DNA from 2 places in the Duganella sp. 3397 genome. Region 2 is predicted to be linked to the other one. Evidence: predicted binding sites of a transcription regulator. Region 2 holds the regulator's gene; the other holds the start of a gene.
What was found. Region 2 encodes NrdR, which represses ribonucleotide reductase genes. Its sites were predicted from a motif close to CACNANATNTNGTG; they were not measured.
Positions count from the first base shown of each region.

Region 1: a site for NrdR is predicted at 1,798-1,811, ahead of J2X54_RS14245 (ribonucleoside-diphosphate reductase subunit alpha). Genes of this name have one in related genera too.

Region 1 covers NZ_JAVDVB010000004.1:327,776-332,195, forward strand. Annotated here, with positions in the region: gene J2X54_RS14235 (sigma-54 dependent transcriptional regulator) at 1-1,099, shown strand, start outside; gene ampD (1,6-anhydro-N-acetylmuramyl-L-alanine amidase AmpD) at 1,096-1,707, shown strand; gene J2X54_RS14245 (ribonucleoside-diphosphate reductase subunit alpha) at 2,030-4,420, shown strand, end outside.
Region 2 covers NZ_JAVDVB010000003.1:804,416-808,835, forward strand. Annotated here, with positions in the region: gene J2X54_RS12310 (PilW family protein) at 1-329, opposite strand, end outside; gene pilV (type IV pilus modification protein PilV) at 413-988, opposite strand; gene J2X54_RS12320 (hypothetical protein) at 1,190-1,903, shown strand; gene nrdR (transcriptional regulator NrdR) at 1,920-2,390, opposite strand; gene glyA (serine hydroxymethyltransferase) at 2,448-3,695, opposite strand; ZMP/ZTP riboswitch at 3,791-3,914, opposite strand; gene J2X54_RS12335 (SDR family oxidoreductase) at 4,150-4,420, shown strand, end outside.

The DNA.
Region 1 (4,420 bases), on a different contig from region 2:
CAAGCCGGTCGCCCTCGACCAGCTACGCTTGCTGGTGCGCTCGGCGCTGCGCGTGCACGACGCCGCGCCCGGTGCGCGCGCGGTCGATGTCGACGACGTCGATGGCCCCCTGAAAGGCGGGTCGGCCGTGATGGTGGCGCTGCGTGCGCAGATCGCCCGGCTGGCGCGGTCGATGGCGCCGATCGCCATCCACGGCGAATCGGGCAGCGGCAAGGAATTGGCCGCGCGCGAAATCCACGCCCGCAGTCCGCGCGCCGGCCAGCCCTTCATCGCGGTGAACTGCGGCGCGATCCCCGAGGCGCTGATGGAAGCCGAGTTTTTCGGCTATCGCAAAGGAGCTTTCACGGGCGCCGCCGATGACCGCGACGGCTTTTTCCAGGCCGCCAGCGGCGGCACCCTGCTGCTCGACGAGGTGGCCGATTTGCCGCTGGCGATGCAGGTGAAATTGCTGCGGGCGATCCAGGAGCGGCGCGTGCGCAAGATCGGCGCCACGTCGGAAGAGCCGGTCGATGTGCGCCTGATCAGCGCCACCCATAAAAACCTGGCGCGCTGCGTGGAGCAGGGCGCGTTTCGCCAGGACCTGTTCTACCGCCTCAACGTGATCGAGCTGGCGGTGCCGTCGCTGCGCGAACGCCAGGGCGATTTGCCGGCGCTGACCGACGCCATCCTGGAGCGCCTCGGTGGCCAGCACAAGGCGGCGCTGGCGCCGGGCGTGCTCGAAGCGCTGGCCGGCTACCGCTTTCCCGGCAATGTGCGCGAGCTGGAAAACATTCTCGAACGGGCGCTGGCATTTGCCAATGACGGCGTGATCGAAGTGGCCGACCTGGGGCTCAAATCTGGCCTGAGCGGAGCGGCAAGCGATGATGCGGCGCCGGCCGCGCCGTCGTCTGCTGCCGCTGCGTCATCCTCATCGCCAGCGCCCGGCGCCTTGCCGGCCAACCTGCCCGACTACCTGAGCGCCATCGAGCGCGATATCATCGTGCGGGCACTGGCGCAGACGCAGTTCAACCGCACCCAGGCCGCGCAACTGCTGGGCATCAGCTTCCGCCAGTTGCGCTATCAAATGCAAAAACTCAATATCCAGGAACCTGAAGCATGAAGCAAGCAGTAGCAGTAGCGGTAGCTGCCATCGACGCCGACGGCTGGTGGCCGGCGGCCGCGCGCTATGACAGCCCGTTCATCGACGCGCGGCCCGACCCCGACGACATCTCCCTGCTGGTCATCCACAACATCGGTCTGCCCGGCGGGCGCTTCGGCGGTCCGCAGGTGTCGGACCTGTTTACCGGCCGCCTCGATTATAATGTTGACCCCTCGCTGGCCGACCTGCGCGGGGTGCGGGTGTCGAGCCACTTCTTTATCCGGCGCGACGGCCGCGTGGTGCAGTACGCCCCGGCCGGCGCCCGGGCCTGGCATGCCGGCTTCTCGCAGTTCCGGGGGCGGGCAAAATGCAACGATTTTTCGATCGGCATCGAGCTCGAAGGCAACGACCATACGCCGTTCGAGGCGGCGCAGTACGCGGCGCTGGGGGACCTGACTGCGGCCTTGCTGGCGCGCTACCCGGTGACCGATGTACAAGGGCACGAACACGTCGCGCCGGGCCGTAAAACCGACCCCGGCGCGTTTTTTGATTGGCAAAAATATAGTGAATCATGTGAATCGTTAGTACCCGCTAACCCCGGATTGCGCGTGGTGAAAGGGCTTCCGTAAAGTCAATCGAAAAATTGCCTTAACCGCCAAAAAATACCCTTGCATGGGTACTTGGCGGCTACTACAATCAGTGCATGGAATTCGCTTTGCCACTAGATGTAGTAGTTCTCAAGGCACTGGTTCTTCACCTAATTGTACGGCTCGGGGCCAGGGCAACATCTGATCAGCCCTATATTCAGTAATACATTCAGTAATACATTCAGCAACACATTGAGCACCAACGGCCAGCCTGGTTCGCCCGGCTGCATGCTTTATTTTTGCCATTTTTATTTACAACATACATCGCGCAGCATCGGCTGCACGCTGTTACCGGGGAGCTTTAATGCAATCTACTCAAGACACCACCTTCAATCCAGCGCTGGTCCCAGCAGCCGCTGCGAGCGCCGCCAGCAGCCCGTCCACGGCCGCCAGCGACCTCGGTGACTACCGCATCATCCGCCGTAACGGCGCGGTCGTCGCGTTTGAACCGTCGAAAATCGCGATCGCCGTGACCAAGGCCTTTTTGGCCGTGAACGGTGGCCAGGGCGCCGCCTCGGCCCGCATCCGCGAATTGGTAGAGCAGCTCACCGCCAGCGTGGTCTCGGCCCTGGTGCGCCGCCAGCCTTCGGGCGGCACCTTCCACATCGAAGACGTGCAAGACCAGGTGGAACTGGCGCTGATGCGCTCGGGCGAGCATGACGTGGCCCGCGCCTACGTGCTGTACCGCGCCAAGCACATGGAAGAGCGCCGCCTGGCCAAGGAAGCCCAAGGTGGCGCCGCCGCCATCACCGCGCCGCAAATCCACGTGCTGGAAAACGGCGAACGCAAGCCGCTGGAAATGAGCCGCGTCACGAGCCTGATCAACGCCGCCTGCATCGGCCTGGAAAAGCACGTCGATGCCGACGCCATCGTCGCCGAAACCCTGAAAAACCTGTACGACGGCGTGCCGGTCGAAGAACTGCACAAGTCGGCCATCCTGGCAGCGCGCGCGCTGATGGAAAAAGACCCGGCCTACTCGCAAGTGACGGCCCGCATCCTGCTGCACACGATTCGCAAGGAAGTCTTCGGCAAGGAAGTCGCGCAAGGCGCCGCTGCCGCCGAGTACATCACGTACTTCCCGCAATACATCGCCAACGGCATCAAGAACGAACTGCTCGACGCCAAGCTGGCCGAGTTCGACCTGGAGCGCCTGGCCAAGGCGCTGGTCGCCGACCGCGACCTGCAATTCGGTTACATCGGCCTGCAAACCCTGTACGACCGCTACTTCCTGCACGTGCGCGACGTGCGCATCGAAATGCCGCAGGCGTTCTACATGCGCGTGGCCATGGGCCTGTCGCTCAACGAACAAGACCGTGAAGCGCGCGCCATCGAGTTCTACCAGCTGCTGTCGTCGTTCGACTTCATGTCGTCCACGCCAACCCTGTTCAACTCGGGCACGCTGCGCTCGCAGCTGTCGTCGTGCTACCTGACCACCGTGTCGGACGACCTCGAAGGCATCTACGACGCCATCAAGGAAAACGCGCTGCTGGCCAAGTTTGCCGGCGGCCTCGGTAACGACTGGACGCCAGTGCGCGCCCTGGGCGCCCACATCAAGGGCACCAACGGCAAGTCGCAAGGCGTGGTGCCGTTCCTCAAAGTGGTCAACGACACCGCCGTGGCGGTCAACCAGGGCGGCAAGCGCAAGGGCGCGGTCTGCGCCTACCTGGAAACTTGGCACATGGACATCGAAGAATTCCTCGACCTGCGCAAGAACACCGGCGACGACCGCCGCCGCACCCACGACATGAACACGGCCAACTGGATTCCCGACCTGTTCATGAAGCGCGTGATGGAAAAGGGCGACTGGACCCTGTTCTCGCCATCGGACACTCCGGACCTGCACGACCTGGTCGGCAAGGCCTTCGAAAAAGCGTACGTCGCTTACGAAGCCAAAGCTGCCGCCGGCGAAATCCGCGTGTTCAAGAAAATCGCCGCGCTCGACCTGTGGCGCAAGATGCTGTCGATGCTGTTCGAAACCGGCCACCCATGGATCACCTTCAAGGACCCATGCAACATCCGTTCGCCACAGTCGCACGTGGGCATGGTCCACAGCTCCAACCTGTGCACCGAGATCACCCTGAACACCGGTCCGGACGAAATCGCCGTCTGCAACCTCGGCTCGGTCAACCTGCCGGCGCACATGAAAGAAGGCAAGCTCGATCATGTCAAGCTGCAAAAGACCATCCGCACCGCGATGCGCATGCTCGACAACGTCATCGATATCAACTACTACGCCGTCGATAAGGCCCGCAACGCCAATATGCGCCACCGTCCGGTGGGCCTGGGCGTGATGGGCTTCCAGGACTGCCTGCACATGATGCGTGTGCCGTTCGCCTCGCAGGAGTGCGTCACTTTCGCCGATACCTCGATGGAAGCGGTGTGCTACTACGCCTACCTGGCCTCGACCGAGCTGGCCGAAGAGCGCGGCCACTACGCGTCGTACAAAGGTTCGCTGTGGGACCGTGGCATCCTGCCGCAAGACTCGATCAAGCTGCTGGCCGAAGAGCGCGGCGGTTACCTCGAGCAGGACCTGTCGGCGGCCATGGACTGGACCCCGGTGCGCCAGCGCATCGCCAAGTTCGGCATGCGCAACTCGAACTGCGTGGCGATCGCCCCGACCGCCACCATCTCGAACATCATCGGCGTGTCGGCCTGCATCGAGCCGACCTTCCAGAACCTGTACGTGAAGTCCAAC
Region 2 (4,420 bases):
ACAGCGGGCAGCGGCGTGGCGATGCCGACGCTAGCCTTGGCGAGGCTGTGCGCGTCCCAGCCGCCGATGGCGGCCGGTGCATCGGCGGCGAGGGAGACAGGTGCAGCGGTGCTGTTCCAGTTGACGTAGGCGCCCTGGCGAATGGCCTGCGCCATGATGTCCAGCGCGTAGCGGCCGCCATCGTCGAGCCAGGCGCTTTCTGCGTGGTGGCGATAATTGCTGGCCGATGCCAGCAGCAGGCTGCCGGCCAACAACGTCAACATCAAGCCCAGGCCGGCAGCAACCAGCAACTCGACCAGGCTCCAGCCCTGCTGGCGGATGCGGCTCATGCACGTGCTGCCATACCGGCCCTGCCGGCGCGCGGGCTTCGTGACCGTGCTTCGATACCGGCCCTGCTGGCGCACGGGCTTCATCACAGTGCTCCGACCGGCAGTGCTCCGACCGGCAGCGCCACGCCGGGTACAGGCTGGCCGGCGCTATCGACTTGCGGCGTGCCGTCGGCGTGCTTGCCGCGCCAGCCCACCTTGATCACCAGCGGTGCAGAACTCCCGCCGCTGCAAGGCCACAGCAAGGTGCCGCCACTCCACAGGCCGGCATCGCGGCAGATCACCACCCGGCCGCTGGGCAGGTTAGCTCGCAGCGCGATCTTGATTTCGTAGAGATCGAACCGCGCCAGCTGGGTTGCATCGCAGGTGTCGGCATAGCACAGCACGGCCGGCGGCGCTGGCGGTGGATGGTCGAGCACGTCGTAGTCGAGGGAGAGATAGGGATTGGCGCCATCGGGCAGTTGCAGCTGCGACGGGTTGGCACGCAGTCGCTCGGCCGCGCCGGTCGCCAGCATGGACGCCTGCGCCAGCAAGCTGCTCTGGTGCCGCGCGCGCATGGCCGCCAGCTGCATCGACACGCCACCGACGATGCCCACCGCCAGCACGAAGACGGCAATCAGCACCTCGAGCAAGGTAAAGCCACCAACCGACCACAATTTCATGCGCGCGTGCATCGCACACCTCCACTAACGGGACAGTATTCGACGTTAGCAGTGGTTTATAGCTGAGATCTGCGATGGATCAAGCGTGCGCTGGTGGCGGGCCGGTTGACAACAGCTGGCGAACACGACAATTCCATGCGAGTCGCTTGCATTCGATTAACTTTTAAGCAATCATGCGCCATCACTTCACGGGAGCCATGCATGAGCTTTCTCCTTATCGTCGCCATCACTTGCCTGGCGTGTGGTGCCGGCACGGTCTGGCAACGCCAGCGACGCACCCGGCGCGAGGCCCACATCCGTACTTTTTTACTGCCCGATGGCTTGTTCGAGGCGCTGCGCGTGCACCATCCGCAGCTGACACCGAAAGATTGCCACCTGGTGGCGCAGGGCTTGCGCCAGTTCTTCCTGGTGCATCTCAAAGGGCGCGGGCAATTTGTTTCGATGCCGTCGCAGGTCGTGGACGACTTGTGGCACGAATTCATCCTGTACACCCGCGCTTACGAGAAGTTTTGCCACAAGGCTTTTGGCGGCCTGCTGCATCATACCCCGGCCATCGCGCTCGACCAGCGTCATCGGGGCAACGACGGCATCCGGCGCAGCTGGCGTCTCGCGTGCGCCGAGGAAAATATCGATCCACGCAATCCGTCACGGCTGCCGCTGCTGTTTGCGCTCGACAGCAAACTGGCGATCCCGAACGGCTTCGTGTACGTGCCCGACTGCGACAGCGTCGCGCGCAAGGGCGGGCAAGGCGGTGCTGGCGGAGGCGATACCTATTGCGGCGCCCACCTGGGCGGCAGCGATTCTGGCGGCACCAGCGGGGCCGGCAACGGCAGCGACCGCATCGGGGACAGCAGCGGTGACAGCGACAGCGGTGGGGGTTGCGGCGGCGGCGGTTGCGGCGGCGGCGGCGACTGAGAGACTCCGGGTCCGCTCAGTCCTTGCGCGGCTTGCTTTCCCCGCCCACTTCGGCAATCGCATTCTGGAACTCGGCCAGGTCTTCGAAATTTTTATAGACGGACGCAAAGCGGATGTAGGCCACGGTATCGAGGCGCTGCAATTCCTGCATGACCAGTTCGCCGATGTAGCCGGTGTCGACTTCGCGCAGGCCGCTGGTGAGCAGTTTTTCTTTGATGGACGAGACCGCCGCATCGACGGCAGGCGCCGCCACGGGGCGCTTGCGCAAGGCCAGCGACAGGCTGCCGCGCAACTTGTCCGACGAGTATTCGGTACGGCTGCCGTTCTTCTTGACCACGGCCGGCATCACCAGCTCGATGCGCTCGTACGTGGTAAATCGTTTATCACATTTCGTGCAGCGACGGCGACGGCGAATGGCGTCCCCCTCCTCCGATACACGCGTATCGAGAACCTGGGTATCGTCATGCTGGCAAAACGGACATTTCATATGAGCCACTGAATGGTGTAACGGCGCGCCGGGGGTATCCGCCGGCGCGCCAGGGAATTACTTGGCGTAGACCGGGTACTTGTCGGCCAACACTTTAACAGCAGCTTTGACGCGCTCGATGGTGGCGGCGTCGTGCGGATTGTCCAGCACGTCGGCGATCAGGTTGCCCACTTCTTCCGCTTCGGCTTCCTTGAAACCACGGGTGGTCATCGCTGGCGAACCGAGGCGAATGCCGGACGTCACGAACGGCTTTTGCGGGTCGTTCGGGATGCCGTTCTTGTTGGTGGTGATGTGGGCGGTGCCCAGGATCGCTTCGGCTTCCTTGCCGGTCAGGTTCTTCGGACGCAGGTCCACCAGCATCACGTGCGACTCGGTACCGCCGGAAACGATACGCAGGCCGCGCTTGATCAGGGTCTTGGCCAGCACGTCGGCGTTGATCACCACTTGTTGCTGATAGGCCTTGAATTCAGGCGTCAGCGCTTCCTTGAAGGCGACGGCCTTGCCGGCAATCACGTGCATCAGCGGACCACCCTGGATGCCCGGGAAGATGGCCGAGTTGATGATTTTCTCGTGCTCGGCCTTCATCAGGATGATGCCGCCGCGCGGACCGCGCAGCGATTTGTGCGTGGTCGAGGTGACGAAGTCGGCATGCGGCACCGGGTTCGGGTACAGGCCGGCGGCGATCAGGCCGGCGTAGTGGGCCATGTCGACCATGAAGTAAGCGCCCACTGCCTTGGCAACGGCTGCAAAACGCTCGAAGTCGATCTTTTTCGAGAACGCCGAGGCGCCGGCGATGATCAGCTTTGGCTTGTGTTCCTTGGCCAGCGCTTCCATCGCCTCGTAGTCGATGTCCTCTTCGGCGGTCAGGCCGTACGACACCACGTTGAACCATTTGCCGGACATATTGAGTGGCATGCCGTGGGTCAGGTGGCCGCCTTCGGCCAGCGACATGCCCATGATGGTGTCGCCCGGTTTGAGGACGGCAAAGAACACGCCCTGGTTCGCCTGCGAACCGGAGTTGGGCTGCACGTTGGCCGCTTCCGCGCCGAACAGCTGCTTGACGCGGTCGATCGCCAGTTGCTCGACGACGTCCACGTATTCGCAGCCACCGTAGTAGCGCTTGCCTGGATAGCCTTCGGCATATTTATTGGTCAGCTGCGAGCCTTGCGCTTCCATGACGGCTGGCGAGGTGTAGTTCTCGGAAGCGATCAGTTCGATGTGGTCGTGCTGGCGGGTGTTTTCGTTCTGGATGGCGCTGAACAGTTCCGGGTCAACGTTGGCGAGGGTGTGATCTTTTGCGAACATGAAAAACTCCAATAATGAGTAACGTTATTGCTGGCAGGCTGGATCGAATGAGGGAAGCCAAAGCGGACAGGCAGCCTCTTTCGTGCATTCCATCGATGGGCTGCCCAGGCGAACGGCTGTTGAAATCTCACGTTTCCCGATGGATGCCCATCTTTCGCCGCTAAAACAGCGCACCATTTTGGGGCTGATCGCAGCTTTTCGCCAGTTACGTGAGACGTAATGGAACCGGGATTGTAATTTATGCGCCAGATTTGAGCAAATTTGTGGGCGCGTCGTCCTCGCGAACGCGGGGACCCATGCTGAGTTGGCGGTACCACCGGCCTATGGATCCCCGCGTTCGCGAGGATGACGGATCGTCCGCTCGATGGCTGCGGCAGCTTTTCGCTGTACACCAAGCCACTTTGATCATTTCAGCTACAATTTTGCCACCCTCCCACTCACCCAAGGAATCACCATGATCGTCTTCATCACTGGCGCCTCTGCCGGCTTCGGCGCTGCCATGGCGCGCATCTTCGTGCAAAACGGCCACCAAGTGCTGATTGCCGGCCGCCGCGCCGACCGCCTGCAGGCACTGGCTGCCGAATTGGGCGACGCCGCCCTGCCGGTCGTGCTCGACGTAACCGACCGAACTTCGATCACCTCCGTGCTCGCTGGTCTGCCCGAAGCCTGGCGCCAGATCGACGTGCTGATCAATAACGCCGGACTGGCCCTGGGCACGACCCCTG